4 regions of the Shewanella sp. W3-18-1 genome follow, and region 2 is predicted to be linked to each of the others. Evidence: predicted binding sites of a transcription regulator. Region 2 holds the regulator's gene; each other region holds the start of a gene.
The links. Region 2 encodes LexA, which represses DNA repair genes until DNA is damaged. Its sites were predicted from a motif close to TACTGTATNNNNATACAGTA; they were not measured.
Positions count from the first base shown of each region.

Region 1: the regulator LexA is predicted to act here: its motif matches at 1,492-1,511, upstream of dinG (ATP-dependent DNA helicase DinG).
Region 3: the regulator LexA is predicted to act here: its motif matches at 1,996-2,015, upstream of umuD (translesion error-prone DNA polymerase V autoproteolytic subunit).
Region 4: the regulator LexA is predicted to act here: its motif matches at 2,762-2,781, upstream of dinB (DNA polymerase IV).

Region 1 is NC_008750.1:2,946,341-2,950,759, reverse strand. Features, by position in the region: gene dinG (ATP-dependent DNA helicase DinG) at 1-1,468, opposite strand, end outside; gene SPUTW3181_RS13525 (DNA polymerase II) at 1,574-3,961, shown strand; gene SPUTW3181_RS13520 (porin) at 4,182-4,419, shown strand, end outside.
Region 2 is NC_008750.1:160,757-165,175, forward strand. Features, by position in the region: gene coxB (cytochrome c oxidase subunit II) at 1-593, opposite strand, end outside; gene SPUTW3181_RS00700 (cell division inhibitor SulA) at 989-1,501, opposite strand; gene lexA (transcriptional repressor LexA) at 1,498-2,118, opposite strand; gene plsB (glycerol-3-phosphate 1-O-acyltransferase PlsB) at 2,469-4,419, shown strand, end outside.
Region 3 is NC_008750.1:1,229,397-1,233,815, forward strand. Features, by position in the region: gene mobI (conjugative transfer protein MobI(A/C)) at 1-233, shown strand, start outside; gene umuC (translesion error-prone DNA polymerase V subunit UmuC) at 244-1,512, opposite strand; gene umuD (translesion error-prone DNA polymerase V autoproteolytic subunit) at 1,520-1,969, opposite strand; gene SPUTW3181_RS05620 (3'-5' exonuclease) at 2,609-3,514, shown strand; gene SPUTW3181_RS05625 (hypothetical protein) at 3,602-3,901, shown strand; gene SPUTW3181_RS05630 (WYL domain-containing protein) at 4,223-4,419, shown strand, end outside.
Region 4 is NC_008750.1:3,679,858-3,684,276, reverse strand. Features, by position in the region: gene bfr (bacterioferritin) at 1-372, shown strand, start outside; gene SPUTW3181_RS16765 (methyl-accepting chemotaxis protein) at 668-2,671, shown strand; gene dinB (DNA polymerase IV) at 2,805-3,881, shown strand; gene SPUTW3181_RS16755 (LysR family transcriptional regulator) at 3,924-4,419, opposite strand, start outside.

The DNA.
Region 1 (4,419 bases), 1.9 Mb from region 2:
GGGATTGCAGGGCTAAATAGCGACTTCCATCGTTGAGTGATAATCCTACTTGATGAACGAAGTGATCAAAGTTGTTAAGTGCCCGCAAGGTTGCACTACACAACACTACTCCAGCGGCTTTTTGCCATAGCATAGACTCAAGCATAAAACCTACTTCAATTGGAGATGCACTAAAGAGATAATCTACCTGCTTACCAGTGATGAGTTCAATCCAGCGGGCCATTGGCGCGCCCTTGTGTTTATCTTCTTTGGCCATCATACGCCATAATTTTTGCAGATTTTCGAGGCGCTGTAACATAAAGCCCATTTCAGCTTGCAGTGCTTCGGATTGATGCTTAGGAATATCCCCATCCTTAATAGCTTCAGTGAGCAACAATTGCATTTTGTTAAATTGCTTTAAGGCAAGATTAGCCGTGGTAGCGAGATTTTCAGCGGGGATCCGTAATGTCTCAGGTAATACGCCATGCTCGAAGCGATAGCGGCTTTCTGGGTTCGCAAATTGTTTAGTTTGGGTATCGCAATAATGGGCGACTTGATTGAGCTGGCCAATAAGATCGGCAATATGGTCTTGCATGGCCTGAGCCGGTGCGATGATATGATTGCTTTTGATTTGATTCTGTAACTTAGCGCTAGTCTTTCCTACTTTTTCAAGCCAGTCGGTAGCACCCCTGAGGGTTGCCTGTGCGCTGGAAAAATCCCGTGCGACAATTGGCAAATGATGGGCTTCGTCGATAACGTAGAACACGTCTTCCGGATCTGGCAGAATCACGCCCCCCCCGAGTTCTAGATCGGCGAATAGTAAGCTATGGTTGGCGATTAAGACATCCCAAGTATCGACATCTTCACGTGCTTTATGGAAAGGGCAATTTCGGTGGCTGGCAACTTGGCGGTGGCAACTGTGTTTATCACAGGCGATTTGTTGCCAGAGATAGTCGGGAAGTGGTGTGGTTAACGTATCCAGTTCACCATTCCAGCGCCCTTCGGTAAAGTCTTCTAATAATGCTTGTAGCATAGCAATTTGGCTATTATCGGGTTTGGTTTGCCACATGGCCATTTGAGTGCTGTTATCATCACCAACCAGCATAGCTAGTTTTGAAAGACAGACATAACGTTGCCGACCTTTCACTAAACCAAACCGAAAATTCAAACCCGATTGTGCCAGAAAGAAGGGCAAGTCTTTGTGTAGCAACTGCTCCTGAAGTGCGACAGTTGCGGTGGCAATGCACACTTTTTTTTTGCTTGCAAGGGCAAGTGGGATAGTACCTAAAATGTAAGATAACGATTTACCAATCCCTGTACCTGCTTCAACCACAATAATACGTCTATCTTTGTCGTATTCTCCGGCGAGGGTTTTAGAGATTTCGGCAACCATAAAGTTTTGTTCGCGGCGCGGCCTAAAATTAGGTAACGCAGTGGCGATATCCTTATAGATGGCGCGGATCTGTGTTTTTACATTGTCAGGTAACATGCGTCACTACTTTATCGAATTAATGCTGTACATAATAACAGTGATTGCATAGCCTAAGAAACCTTTCTGCCTTTAAATGGCATTTTAAATTGAGAGTCCATGCCGATGAAGCCTGAGACTAATGCACTCGTGAGTGTACAAGGTCGAGTCTTAACACGCCATGCAAGCCAGCGTAATGGCCATCTAGTGCTGCAATATTATTTAGCAACCGAGCAAGGCCCTGTATTGGTGGAAGTTCACGATGCTGAATACATTTGTTTTTGTCATCAAGCTGATGTGACTTCATTGCAGTTGCAAACGCCCGGCCAAGGACTGCGTTTTTCCCCTTTAGGGCTTAAAAGTTTTAAAGGTGAAGCTGTCAGTGGCATTTATGCGCAATCAAGTAGCGCATCACGTACTTTACAGCGAATTGCTAAAGATGCCGATATTCCATTATTTGAAGCGGATATTCGCCCCGAACAACGTTTCTTAATTGAGCGTTTTGTGGCACTTGATGTTGCTTTTCTTGGATATTATCAACAGCAGATTGATGAGCCTCCTATATTTATAGCAGAGCGTGCTAAGAGTATTGCTCCGCAAACTTCTGTTAGTTTACGTACTATTTCGCTGGATTTTGAGTGCAGCTTTGAGGGGGTCATCTATTCAGTTGCCCTATATGGTAAAGATTCGAAGGATGATATTTATGAAAAAGTGATTATGGTCGGAAAACCGGAAGCTAATGCTGTCCATTACATCGAGTGGGTTATGGATGAAGCCGCCCTGATCCGCCGCTTAATCGTTTGGTTCCACGAATATGATCCTGATTTCATCATCGGCTGGTCTGTCGTTACATTTGATCTTGCATTATTGTTTCGACGAGCATTATTACATCGCATTCCTCTTACCATTGGACGTGGAGGGACGCTGCTTGAATGGAAGGTGGATAATAAATTTCGCCCCGAGACTTTAAGTTTACCCGGGCGTGTCGTGCTTGATGGTATCGATTGGTTAAAAGCGGCGTTTTATCATTTTGAGCGATTCTCCCTAGAGTTTGTCGCCCAAGCGCTTTTAGGTGAAGGAAAGGCTATTCATAATGTTGACAATCGAGTTAACGAAATTGATGCGCTGTTTGCGACAAATAAACAGGCGTTAGCACACTATAATCTTACCGACAGTCGATTAGTGTGGGATATTTTTAATCAAACTCAATTATGGGATTTTGCCCTTGCCAGAGCTGAGCTCACAGGCTTAGAGCTTGGACGGGTAGGGGCTTCGGTTGCAGCATTTAATCATCTGTATTTACCGCATTTACATCGTGCAGGATATGTCGCTCCGGATGCCCCTGCTAGCGATGGTATAGAGAGTCCTGGCGGTTATGTGATGGATTCTATCCCAGGACTTTATCAACATATTTTAGTTTTTGATTTTAAAAGCCTTTATCCATCTATTATTCGTACATTTCTTATCGATCCCAAAGGGTTAGTTGAAGGTTTACACTTACCCGAGTCTGAATGTGTTCAAGGTTTTCTTGGTGGCCGCTTTAGTCGGCATCAACCTATTTTACCTAAGCTTATCCAGCGTCTTTCTGAGCAACGAGAAAAAGCGAAGTGTGAACAAAACTCACCATTATCCCAAGCTATTAAAATTATTATGAATTCACTTTATGGTGTGCTTGGCTCCCAAGGCTGTGTGTTTCACGATGCAAGATTAGCCAGTTCCATCACTATGCGGGGCCATCAGATTATGAAGCAAACCCGAGCTTGGATAGAAGAAATGGGCTATCAAGTGATTTATGGTGATACAGATTCTACTTTTGTTTGGTTAGGGGATGCCCCCGATTTATCTGACATTAATCTGCTTGGCCAAACACTCGCGACGCATATCAATACTAAATGGCAAACTAAAATCCAAGATGAATACCAAGTTGACAGCTTTTTAGAACTGCAGTTTGAACGGCATTACGAACAATTTTTTATGCCTACACTACGCGGATCCAAAGAGGGAAGTAAGAAACGCTATGTCGGTGCGTGGCGTAATTCAAAAAATGAATTAGAAATCACCTTTAAAGGGATGGAACAGGTTCGTAGCGATTGGAGCCCATTGGCACGCACTGTCCAACAAGCACTTTATGAACGTATGTTTAATCAACGTGATATCAGTAGTTATATTATGACTGTGATAGAAGATATCTTAACGGGTAAAAGGGATGACGAGTTAGTGTTTCGAAAGCGTATGCGCCGCAATATTGAAGAGTATACGGCTAAATCCTCCCCACATATTAAAGTCGCACGTCAGCTTTGTGACTTAACAGGAACGAGTGCCTTTGGCAAGAAGGGGGCGCAAATTGATTATGTGATTACAGTTAACGGACCGGAATCAGAGCAATACAGAACGTCTAAAATTGATTACCAATATTATATTGATAAGCAAATTAGGCCAATAGCAGAGCCTGTCTTTTCAATAATGAAACTAAACTACATGGATATTGCATCAAAGCAGTTGGTGTTAATTTAGTGTGCTTGTTGTTTTTACTCTGTTGCTAATGCTGGCTTTTGTGGCGTTTAAACCTGTTTGGTACAGGTTAACTGCTACTTTTTTGTGATGTTAATCTACATATTCTTTAGGTTTCGCTTTGAGAGGTCATTGAAAGTTTGCTACTCTCAAAGGGAAATTGTAAGGAAATATAACAACGGAATGACGTTGATAAAACATAAACGAAAAGGTTAAGCACCAAATGAACAAAACGTTAGTAGCAACTGCGCTGGCAGCAATATTCTTAGCGCCATCTGTTTCGGCAATTGAGATCTATAAAGATGATAAAAATGCTGTAGAAATTGGCGGATTTATTGATGTACGCGTAATCAACACTCAAGGGGAAACTGAGGTTGTTAATGGTGCTTCTCGAATTAATTTCGGCTTTAGCCGTGAGTTGACCAATGGTTGGAATGCATTTGCTAAGTTGGAATGGGGTG
Region 2 (4,419 bases):
TTTTTCACCGCAAAGGCTGGAACCCACCATGAATGAATGACATCTTCTGATGTCATTAGGAAGCGGATTTTGCGATTTATTGGAACAACAAGCGGTTTATCGACTTCAAGGAGATAGTGCTCGCCCTTAGGTTCTGAACCATCAATTTGTGTTCTAGGTGTCGAGAGTATGCTGTAAAAATCAATATCTTGATCGAAGTAGCTGTAATGCCATTTCCACTGAGAACCAGTGACTTTGATGGTGATATCAGCATTGCTCGTATCTTCCATTGCGATTAAGGTTTTGGTTGCAGGTATGGCCATTAGGATCAGGATAATAAATGGCAATATGGTCCAAGCAATTTCAACTTTGGTACTTTCATGGAAATGGGCGGCAACTGCGCCTTTGGATTTTCTGTGGTTTATCATGGCATAAATCATTACGCCAAAAACCACGAGGCCAATAGCACAGCAGATATACAAGATAGTCATATGCAAGTGATAAACCTTGCCACTTATCTCGGTTACACCAGTGGTCATATTGAACCGCGAATCCGCTGCGTTCAACGGTGGTGCGAATAACACCACGAGTAAACAATACAACAATTGCTTCACAAGACTTCTCCTCTGCTAATTGCAAATTGCAACTACAAAGAAGAGTCACACAGTAAGTCTCAACTCTATGCAAACTCTTCAGTTCCCAAAAAAGCGTTTTTGACTTCAATGTGCGTTGATGGCTTACTTTTGTACTGTTACTGCTGTTAATTCGCCACGCTGGCACATACTACTGAAAAAATCTGTCATTTTAATTATTGATGGAAAATTGGCTGGGATAACAGCTCGGTTTTTACCATCGCCAGAGATATAGAGTCACCAGCTTAATCAACCATACTTGCTGTTTAAATATTGATCAAGATCACTTATTTTTCTAATTGTCTGAAAAATTGCTAAAAAAAAGCCTCACATTCATATGTGAGGCGGCTTTCACGGCTAAAAAATCTTTTGTAAAACTAATGAACAGGGCTAAAAAAAGTGGCTTGCTTAAAGTGTGTATGTTGCTCAAGGCGGACCTTATCCTGTAAGTGGTTATTTACTTCCTCTAATACAATACCCATCGCTCTGGCACTTTTTGCCACAATTTGTAAGCGTCGATTATCACGGGCATCGAGTGAGGTCGTCCAAGTAATGACTGCACTGGACGTACCACTTGTTAAGGCTTTCTCCATCGCCCATAGGGTTTCTACCTCATCTTTTGCATGAACGAGTAATATACGATCCATGCGCACACCTGCTGATGTGAGTAACTGTTTATAGCCAATACTTGGTGGATTGATGAGTACAACCCAACGCCCCTGTTGACTGAGTTGTGCGAGCTGCGTACTGAGCTGGATTAACTCAGTACGGCCTTGAGTCTGTGTAGGCACACAGCTGATCGGTGCATACTGCCAGTTTGCATCAGGCTCTCGAATGTTGTCGAGCCACAACCCCGGATGACGTGGGGCATTGCCTAATAGGTTACTCATAGCCAATCTCCATTACGGATCACACCAACAGCGAGTCCTTCAATTGTTAAACTTTGACAACTTAAATCCACTTTAATTGGTGAGTAGTCTTCATTTTCTGCGTATAGATAGACTAAGTTGCCTTTTTTTTCGAAGCGTTTAACCGTGACATCATCGTCGACTCTTGCAACAACTACTTGACCATTTCTCGCTTGTTGTACTTTATGCACCGCTAACAAATCACCTTCAAGAATGCCGATGTTTTTCATGCTGTCACCTTTTACTCGCAGTAAAAAATCGGCGGTAGGGTGGAACATACTTGGGTCAACTTGATAGTACTGTTCAACATGTTCTTGAGCCAAGATTGGCTCACCAGCGGCTACTTGGCCTATAAGTGGCAGGCCATATTCAACCACGACCTCTTCCTCTGCTGGGAGACGGATACCCCGAGAGGTACCTGGCATGATTTCGATACAGCCTTTTTTGGCGAGAGCTTTGAGGTGCTCCTCAGCAGCATTAGCACTTTTAAAGCCTAAACGAGTGGCAATTTCTGCTCGGGTGGGTGGCATTCCTGTATCGGCAATATTACGTTTAATTAGCTCTAAAATTTCAGCTTGGCGTGGCGTTAAGGGTCTCATGGCTGTTCCTGTTTTTCTATACAGTTACTGTTAGTATATACAGTATTGTTTGTAGTGCAAGTATTAACCATTTTTAGATCGTAAAGTGTTTTAAATCGGCAAATCTCAGCCTGATCTATTGGTTGAGTTTTTATGGAAGATAAGGCGTTTTATATTTTCTTATTTAATTTTAAGTGTTTAATTTTTTAAGAGTATTTATTTTATCCCGATGGGATGCATATATTGTTTTATAGGCTTATAAAACGCCTGATGTTAGGGCGATTTAGGGATATATAGGAGAGAATTAGCGAATACTCCCCAGAGTCTGGTATTCTATTGGGCTAGTAAACGTACTTAATTGCATAAGAATAATGCCTAAACAAGACTCTCTTTGGTTGAAATCATTACGTTGGATCCAAAAACACTTAGTCCACACTATTGTGGTGCCTCAGGATCCTTTTGCCGATCTGAATCTGGATACCTCCAGACCACTTGCTTATGTCATGAAAACAGAATCGCTGAGTGACATTGCGGCACTAAGTGAAGTCACCGAAAAATTAGGCTTGCCAAGCCCCTACGAACCTTTAGTTGTTAACGGTGTTGTTGCGCCACGGGTTGTTTGCCTTCAAGGACGTAAACCTTTGTTTGGTGAACGTGCGGGTAACGAGCCATTCCTTGAGTGTTTTATGCGTCTCTTGGCTGTTCATAAGGAGCGCCCGGAGCTTGATATTCAGTTAGTGCCAGTGAGTCTTTATTGGGGACGTACTCCAGGTAAAGAAGACGATACGATGAAAGCGGCTGTGTTGGAGCGTGAAAATCCAACTTGGCTACGTAAGTGCTTCATGATTTTGTTTCTAGGCCGTCATAATTTTGTACAGTTTTCGAATGCAGTTTCACTGCGTTATATGGCAGATGAACACGGTACTGATATGGGGATAGCCCATAAATTAGCGCGTGTGGCACGGGTGCATTTTCGCCGCCAACGTAAGGTGATGACGGGTCCTTTACTGCCAAATCGTCAGGCATTATTTGATTCGTTGCTCAAATCGGAGTCATTACGTAAGGCGATTCAAGAAGAGGCTGTGAGCAAAAAGATTTCTGAAACTCAATCTCGTGAAACTGCAATTGAGTATCTTGATGAAATAGCAGCAAATTATTCAGATAGTTTAGTGCGCATTGCCGAGCGTTTTTTAACCTGGTTATGGAATAAGCTCTACAGTGGCATCAATATTAAAGGTGCCGAACATATTCGTCAGTTACACCATGATGGTCACGAAATTGTCTATGTGCCTTGTCATCGAAGTCATATGGATTATCTATTGCTATCCTACATTTTGTATTACCAAGGTATGGTGCCGCCGCATATTGCAGCAGGGATAAACCTTAACTTTTGGCCCGCGGGACCATTGTTCCGCCGTGGTGGCGCGTTCTTTATCCGTCGTAGTTTTAATGGTAATAAGCTTTATACCGCAGTCTTTCGTGAATATTTAGATCAACTGTTTGCCAAGGGCTATTCGGTGGAGTATTTCTCTGAGGGCGGTCGGTCTCGTACGGGGCGTTTGTTAGCGCCCAAAACGGGCATGATAGCAATGACAATGAACAGCGTGCTGCGCGGAATTGAGCGCCCAGTTACTTTGGTTCCCGTATATTTAGGTTATGACCATGTGATGGAAGTCGCCACGTATCACAAAGAGTTAAGTGGCAAGAAAAAACAAAAAGAATCCGTTTGGCAAGTTTTTGGAGCTATTCGCAAGTTAGGTAATTTTGGTCAAGGTTATGTGAACTTTGGAGAGCCGATTACCCTGCAAACCTTTTTAAACGAAATGGCACCTAACTGGCGCGCAGAGCTTGCCGATGATCCTGAACAAAAGCCAACTTGGTTAACTCCAGCGGTTAACGTGTTAGCAAATCGGGTGATGACACGTATTAATGATGCGGCAGCGGCCAGTTCCGTCACGCTCACCAGTTTAGCTTTATTGGCTTCTGAGCAAAATGCGCTTGAGCGTTGTTTGTTAGAACGTCAGTTAGATTTGTACCTCACGCTGCTGAAGCGGGTGCCTTATACCTCTTTTACTTCTGTCGCGGAAGGTGATGGTAAGCATCTTGTTCAGCAGGGTATTGATTTAAATAAGTTTTCAGTATCCAGTGATCCTTTAGGTGAGATAGTGTCTATCGATGCTAATCAGGCCATTTCGATGACCTATTATCGCAATAATATTATCCACTTATTTATTATTCCTTCTCTTATTGCGAGTTGTTTGACCCATAATGAGCAAAGTCAGCGACAGCAAATTGTGGCAATCGTGAATGACTTTTATCCGT
Region 3 (4,419 bases), 1.1 Mb from region 2:
TTGGCATAGAGTGGTACATCAACAGTTTTCACGGTCAACGAGGCAAGCGCGTGGTCTTTAGTAAGGGACTGCGTATTTCAAAGACGAAGCTGAGATACGCATTTTTGGACTGCCAAGGTCTAGCCAAAGAATGGGAGTTAGCGCTGGCCATGGAGAAAGAAGAATTCTTCAGTGATGTTCGACGCCAAGTAGATAAGCTCAACATGCTGCGTCGCAGAGTGAATGCCTATTGAGTTAACTGCGCTACTTCACTCTCGGCAACTGGTCCCAGCGTGTTGTGTAGGCGGGAGACAAATGCTCTCGCTTCATCGACCAATCTTTCTTCGTACCTTGTCCAGCAAAGAAAACCTTTCCGGCACCGCTTTGGTTAATGGTGTCCAATACAGACATTAACTGTTGGCTATTAGAGCGGGTCGATACGTCATCGAATAGTCCTGGTTGAAACATGCTAGGATCGTAAAAGTCAGACAGCATGACGCCCGCTTTGGCATAACGAAAACCATCCTTCCAAATTCGCTTGAGTAAGTGATTGGCCAGCTCGATAAAATCCCGCGTATCGCAACTGGGGATCAGTAACTCACCGGATGCGGAATTGCTGTACTGCGGCTCGTTGTCCTTAAAGGGGCTGGTTCGTATGAACACGGTCATCACTTTGGCTTGCTGCTGTTCTTTGCGTAGCTTCTCCGTGGCGCGGGTTGCGTATTCGCATACGGCCTCACGTAACAATTCAAATTGCGTTACTTTTGCGCCAAATGAACGGCTACAGACGATTTGCTTCTTAGTTGGCGGGATCTCTTCAAGTTCAATGCACGACTCACCATTGAGCTCTCTGACGGTTCTTTCTAAAACCACCGAAAACTGGTCTCTGATGGCTCTAGGAGAGGCATTGGCGAGGTCTAAGGCTGTGGTGATACCCAACGTATTTAAACGCTTAGAAAGCCGTCTACCAACGCCCCAAACATCATCAACCGGAACTAATGCGAGCAATCGACGTTGCCGTTCTGGATTGGTCAGGTCTACAACGCCCTGAGTGGCTGGATACTTTTTAGCGGCATGGTTTGCCAGTTTGGCGAGTGTTTTAGTCGGTGCAATCCCTACACAGACGGTGATCCCAATCCAGTGGCCTATGCGCTCTCGCACTTGTTGTCCGAACTCGACAAGAGATATGGCAGACTCAATACCGGTTAAGTCCAAAAACGCTTCGTCAATGGAGTAAACCTCTACTCGTGGTGCCATCTCTTCCAAAGTGCGCATCACTCGACTACTTAAATCTGCATACAGCGCATAGTTGGACGAGAATGCCAAAATACCATTGCGCTGCATTTCAGCTTTTATTTGAAAAACGGGTACGCCCATTTTAATACCGAGTAACTTAGCTTCACGCGAGCGTGCAACCACGCAGCCGTCATTGTTGGACAGCACCACAACCGGCGTATCTTTTAAATCAGGACGAAACAGCTTCTCACAACTGGCGTAAAAGTTGTTGCAGTCCACCAAGGCAAATACAGGCATGGGCTAGTCACGACTTGCGGCGCATGTTTCGCACCACATTGGTAACCACGCCAAATATCTCTAACTCTGTCCCTTCAGGAATATGGATGGGCTCATACGCTTGGTTTCTTGGGATCAACTTGACGCACGGCCTTAGTTGAAGCTCCTTTACCGTGAGTTCACCATGGATACCCGCGATGACAATGTCACCGTGTTCGGCTTGGACAGAGCGATCAACCACCAAAATATCATCTGGGTGAATCCCGGCATCAATCATTGAATCACCTTCAACACGCACAAAGAACGTTGCAGCCGGTCGCTTGATGCACAGCTCGTTAAGGTCGAGCGTTTGCTCAACATAATCCTGCGCTGGTGAGGGAAAACCAGCAGAAACACGTTCCATAAACAATGGAATACGAAGGCGCTTGGCTTTGATGAAGGCAAGTGCGCCGCTACGGCCTATCAGCGAGACACTCATGACGAACCTCGAAAAATCACAATTAGTACTGTTTGTTTATACAGTATCTAATGCTATGCTGATTTCTACAAGTAAAATTGTAGGTAAAACTGTAGTTGTTCGAGTAAGACGTTGTGTCGTGGGTGATTTCTTTTTTGTGATGAAAAACTAGATGTGGGGATTGCTCGCGCTCGCCAAAGCCTGCAAGGCTTGGACAATACTGCTTCTGCCTACTGCTCTTGTTTCTGTTACTGATCCTGTTACTGCTACTGGTTAACGCATGGGTCAAGTAACCGTCAAACAAGGCTTGTTGAACCCTTTGCAAAGGGTTTAAAAACAGTTAGTAAAATTCTGCTTCGTATTGAATTTACTGGCTTAAAGCGAAGTCAGGAGCATCATTAAAATGCTCAGTCGAACTCAGTTAAAGCCTTTTTCAACCGTTTGAAAAGGGGTTGGCTAAGCCATACGTAAAGGGTATCGGTAAGGGTTACCTAAACGGTTTAGCTAAGGCTTTCTGAAAGGCTTAGTCAAAGCCTTCATACATAGGTTCACCCAGTAGAAAGATTAAAAAAACGCTGAGGTATCCAAGGTGCATTTTGTACAACCTGTGGCACAGTTAAATAACCCAAAGCGAACAATAGAATTGAAGAGGAACCATCAATGACAAGAGCCCCTGCGCCATTTCCGCTAGAGCGCCTCGCGGATATCCCAGAAAGACCAGAAGATTTTAGATTGCTGGAGCGTATTCCATTAACGCGTGAGCCGCAGACTTGGCCACTTGAACTTTCTCCTGTGGTCGGTGATGAACGGCCAATGGTGCTGCTCGATACAGAGACAACCGGACTGTCTGCCGATGACGAGTCCATTATTGAGCTTGGTATGGTTAAGGTGCTTTACAGCCCCTCTGCTAAGCGGATTGTGTCGATTGTTGATGTGATCAGCCTGTATGAAGATCCCGGCAAGCCAATCCCCGAGCTGATTACCGAGTTAACCGGTATTACCGATGATATGGTTCAAGGCCAGCACATTGATGATTCACTGGTAGCGAGTTGGTTATCCGATGATCCGCTGGTGGTTGCACACAATGCGCAGTTTGATCGTCCTTTCTTTGAAAAGCGGTTTGCTGCATTAGGACATCTATCTTGGGCCTGTTCAGCCAGTGGCATAGATTGGAAGGCGCTGGGTTTTGAAAGTCGAAAGCTTGAGTACCTGCTGCTTCGCTTAGGTTGGTTTTATGAAGGACACCGAGCTGCAACTGATTGTTTCGCGATGGCCTGGTTGTTCCATTTGTTGCCCGAGTCCGTTGCAAACTTGTTGTCTGAAGCAGACAGGCGAACTGTGTTAGTTCGTGCGTTTGGTGCGCCGTTTGACGTAAAGGACTATTTGAAAGAGCGTGGTTACCGCTGGCATGACGGTGTTAAAGGTGCCAACAAACATTGGTGGCGCGAAATCAGCGAAGACGAGTTGCCGCAGGAACAAACTTACCTGGATGATTTGTATCATCGTGGCTCAGAACATGCCCACTATGACTACAAAGATGCCCGTAATCGATTTAAAGCTTTGTAGCTCTCTACAAGGTAAGCCTTGCATATTTGAAAACCTCTGGAAAATGGAAAGTGAACTCATGGTTTAACCAACAAGAGGAATCTTTCCATGTACCAAGACACCTACATTGAATACTGGGGCGAAATCTTCGTCTCTGCCCGCATCATTGAATTTGGCATCACGTTCGAGCGCTTTCTTAAAGATCCATGGAAGCACTTGATGTCTTGTGGCCAAGAGTCTGCACCAGACGCGATTGCTGAAGGGATGCTGCCATTGCTGCCTGCCCAGGCAGAAGTTGCCAGGCGCGTTCGAGAGAGTGAGCAACGAGTCCTGATGTCTACAGAGTCGGACAAAGGGGGATCTCAGCGCGGTAACATCGTGGTGTCACTGGTTCGGGTAGCGCATTGATTGATAGCAACTATCATCGATGGCACCAAACAAGGTCTTCACGCCCATACCTGAGCGGCAATTGCAATCCAGATCAAAAAGTTGCCGCTTAGTCTTCCCTACAAAATAATTTGTGATAGGATGATACCTAATAAAATTAATTAGGTTGAAGCCTATTCAGTGTTTTATGACCATCTGTCCAGCTTCAACCGTTAGAGATTGCTAAGTCATTGCGGATTAAGAGCAGCATTGAGTGACACTATTCAATGTGATTACGCCATGACGGTCCTTACTTTATAAGCAGAGTATTAAGAATCTGGTTGAATTGGATAAACAAGACGCATGACAAATGATGGTCTGAAACAAACGGTAGTGGCGAAGTCAGATAGGCTTTCGCAGATAGCGCAGTTGCCACAAGCAACCAGGGATCGCATTGCCCACATCGATTTCACCTTATTGTTTAAGGGAGAAGCGGTACGGGCGGATTTAGTCGATCGCTTCAGCATAGCCGCTGCACAAGCAACGAAAGACTTCACAAT
Region 4 (4,419 bases), 1.2 Mb from region 2:
GAAGATTGGGGCTTGAATGAACTCTATGAGCGTATCGCCCATGAGTCAGATGATGAGAAAGCCCATGCAGCAAAACTCGTGCAGCGTATTTTATTCCTCGAAGGTACGCCTAATGTTGCTGCCCGTGAGGCATTGAATATAGGTAAAGATGTAGAAGAAATGCTACGTAATGATCTCGCCTACGAATACAAGGTCGCGGATGATTTACGTAAAGTGATCGCCCTATGTGAGCAGAAGCAAGATTACCAGACTCGAGAAATACTTGAAGTGTTGCTTGACGATACTGAGTCTGATCATATGTATTGGCTCGAAAAACAACTTGGACTTATTGACCGTGTTGGACTGCAAAACTATCTGCAAACTAAGATGTAACGTCTACATGAAGATCAGCGGGTTTGCCTCGCTGATCTTATTTCTACTTTTGTACATATACTTAATCTTTTATACAGTTTATCTAACTATAAAAATCCGCCCTCACAAATTCATCCTCTGCCATCTTTATTAAATTCAGCTAATTCTGTTATGTGTGTAATGTCCTTTCTTTACAAATAGTTGTTTACGTTTTTTATATGAATTTCATCTGTTGTTGCCCCGTAAAAATTGTTAACGTGTAAAACTGTTTTTGCGCCTTATATTGTTAAATGTTGTCGGTCTGACGGGGATATAGATGGGATATATAAAACGTTCTCTAAGTTTGCAGTTGGTTGTGACGATTGTCAGCGCCTTAGCAGTACTCCTTACCTTAGTTGCCGTTTTGTTGGTAACGAAAGAAAGTAATAATACTCGTAAGCAAGTCGATGAGGATATTTCGGCACTTGTTGCATTAAAAGCCAATGAAATCAGTGGATATTTTATTGCTAAGGGTCAGGTCATCCACTCCATATTTGCTGAACCGGGTTTAGTGAGTTGGTTTAGCCAGTATCATGCCCGTGGCAGCAATCTTGCCGCTGATAGCCAATATCAAAATATTATTCGTTATTTCAAATCCTTTTCTGAGCGCGATCCCGATATAAAATCCGTATTTTTTGGTTCGGCTAATACGTTTGAATATTTTGATCTCAATGGTCGTTTCGATGGCGACCCCAATTATTACACCAATAAACGACCTTGGTGGCAGGAGGCTATCGACCAACGTGGACTCTTTGTGGGCGACCCTGCAGTGGATGCTAACGATGGCTCTATCTCTGCTACGGTTAAAACTCCTGTCTATGGGGCAAATGGTGAATTGATTGGTATCGGTGGTATGGATATTTTGATCGATACTATTGGTAAATCCCTGTTAGCACCGATCAAATATCGCAATTTTGGTCAGGCTTTCCTGATGACCGATGACGGCAAGCTGGTTTATTTCCCTGGATTTTCTGAGCGTTTTCCACCGGGCTCTTTAGCTAGTCAAGTCGACAGTCAGTTTGAAAATACGTCTGGATTCGCCTTACTAAGACAACAGATGCAACGGGAAGCTCAAGGCTTTGCTGAAGTGACGTTTAATGGCGTGCCACAGAGAGTCACTTTTGTATCTGTCGGAGGGGATTATCCTAAGCAAAAATGGCACTTAGCCTTTATGTTACCCCATGAGGTAATAGAAGCGCCTGTGACAGTGGCCTTTTGGAATGCGTGTTTAGTTGCTATCGGCATTATGCTATTAGTCGGAATAACGGTTTGGTTAATGTTGCTGCCCTTTAGACGTCAGTTATCTAAGCTATTGGATGCGATGGAGGATATTGCTGAAGGTGATAGCGATCTTTCTCAACGTATTCTAATGGATCGAGAAGATGAATTAGGCAAACTGGGTGATGCCTTTAACCGCTTTGCTGAAAAAGTTCAGCATATGTTATTGCATACCCGCACGCTAACGCAGGAAGTCGGTACAGGGGTGGAAGATGCTCGGCAAGTGTGTGAATTAGCCGTATCTTCAGTGTCATCTCAGAAACAGCAAATCGATTCTGTGGCAACCGCAGCGACACAAATGGCACAGACGAGCCAAGAGATGGCGGTGAGTGCCCAAAGAGCAAATGATTTTGCACAGAAAGCACAAACTCAAGCCCACGATGGTACTCAGATTGTTTCACGTGCGACAGAAGGGATGAAAGTACTATCTCTGCAAGTTATTGAGGCTGCAAAAGTGATTAAACACTTACGTAATAGCTCAGAACAAATCGGTGAGGTATTGAGTGTTATTCGTCATATTGCCGAGCAAACTAATCTACTGGCGCTCAATGCGGCTATCGAAGCGGCCCGTGCGGGTGAACAAGGCCGTGGCTTTGCTGTGGTGGCAGATGAAGTGCGTACGTTGGCATCGCGAACCCAAGATTCTACCGCTAATATTCAGGGCATTATTCAGACATTACAACAAAGTGCATTACAGGCAGAACAAGTGATGGAGTCTGGCGTTGAGCAGGCAAAAGCAGGTCAGGATCTGACGACTCAAGTGGAGCAAGCATTAAATGATATCGCAAATGCCATTGTGTCTATTCAGCAACAAACCGTAGAAATTACCGTGGCAATTGGTCAACAGGCGGTAGTGGCTGAGGAAGTGGCGCAAAACGTTGAGAATGTCCGTGGTTTATCGGATCAATCTTTGTTATCCAGCCAAGATCTATCGCAAAGTCTACAGGGCTTTGAACATGTAACCCGTAAACTCACCTTAAATATTGGGCAATTCAAAATCTGATCTCAGGTAGACGCGTCATCAATAAAAGGAGCTTCGGCTCCTTTTGTTTTATCTGTGGGTAAGAGAATAAGTGTGTATAGAGCACTTGATTACTGGTTTTATATACAGTATTTTGACGTTGGAGGAATTCAACGTGCGAAAAATTATTCACATCGATATGGACTGCTATTTTGCAGCAGTAGAAATGCGTGACTTTCCCGAGTACCGTGGCAAGCCTTTAGCCGTGGGTGGCAGTCGTGAACGTCGCGGTGTGATCAGCACTTGTAGTTACGAGGCGCGTAAATTTGGGGTACGTTCGGCGATGGCGACTTCCTATGCCTTTAAGCTGTGTCCCAATCTTATTTTGGTTCCCGGTCGGATGCAGGTTTACAAAGAAGTATCGCTACACATTCGTGAAATCTTCTCCCGCTACACGCCATTGATTGAACCGCTTTCCTTAGATGAAGCCTATTTAGATGTGAGTGAGTGCCAACAATATAAGGGTTCTGCAACCTTAATTGCTGAGGCTATTCGCCGTGATATCTTAGCCGAAACGGGTTTAACGGCTTCGGCGGGGATAGCACCAGTGAAGTTTTTGGCAAAGGTTGCCTCGGATCTGAATAAGCCTAACGGGCAATATGTGATCACACCAGAGATGCTTCCTGAGTTTGTTAAGACCTTATCGCTACGTAAAATTCCCGGAGTGGGTAAAGTCACCGCTGAAAAGTTAACATCCCTTGGGTTAAACACTTGTGGTGATGTGCAGGTTTATTCAAAACAAGAGTTGCTCTCCCGTTTTGGTAAATTGGGTGCAGTGCTAATTGAGCGCGCCCATGGCATTGACGGACGGGGAATTTCCATCGATCGTGAGCGTAAGTCCGTTGGCGTTGAGACCACTCTCGCCAAGGATATTTATACCTTAGAACAGTGCCAGCAGGTGATGCCGGGATTAATCCAAGAGTTGGCGTTGCGTTTAAGCCGCAGCGCTAAGGATCGAAAGATCCATAAGCAAGTCGTTAAACTTAAATTTAGCGATTTTAAACAAACCACCATAGAGCATCGCACTGAGGAGGTTTCAGTGAACCTGTTTTATGATCTTCTTACTCAGGCATTAGCTAGGCAGGATGCTCGGGGGATCCGGCTTGTGGGTATTTCTGTAGGATTAGCCGATTCAACACTTTATGTCGCATCAACATTAAACACCCAGACTCAGCTTGATTTAGCGCTCTAGGCACTTATTGAGTCGATCAATTTCATCACCAACTCGAATCGCTTAATAAGCTGAGGGTGGGTTTTCCAGCATAAAATCAATCAAGAGCCTAACCCGTAGAGGAAGATTATCGCGATCGCGATACATCAAGTAAGCGGTACGCGGAGCACCTTTCCACTCGGGCAGTATTTGAATAAGCTTGCCGCTTTGTATTCGTTCACTCGCCATGCTAATTGGTAATAGTCCAATACCGAGCCCTGCCATCACAGCTTGACTGGCGATAGCCATATCATCGACGGCTAATTTGATATTGCCCCTCGGCTCAAATTCGAAATCTTGCCCAGTGATATTATGTTGTAAGCGCCATGTTTTAGCTGGTTTTGCGATAATAACGGGATGTTGTTCGAGCTCCTCTATAGATTGCAGAGAATGCCATTGCGTTGCCGAACTACTGGCGCAAAGCACAAAGCTAATGGTGGTGAGTGGCCTTGCAATCCAATCAGGATCTTTAGGCTCGCCAACCCGAAAGGCGATATCAATCGCGTTTTCACTGACATCG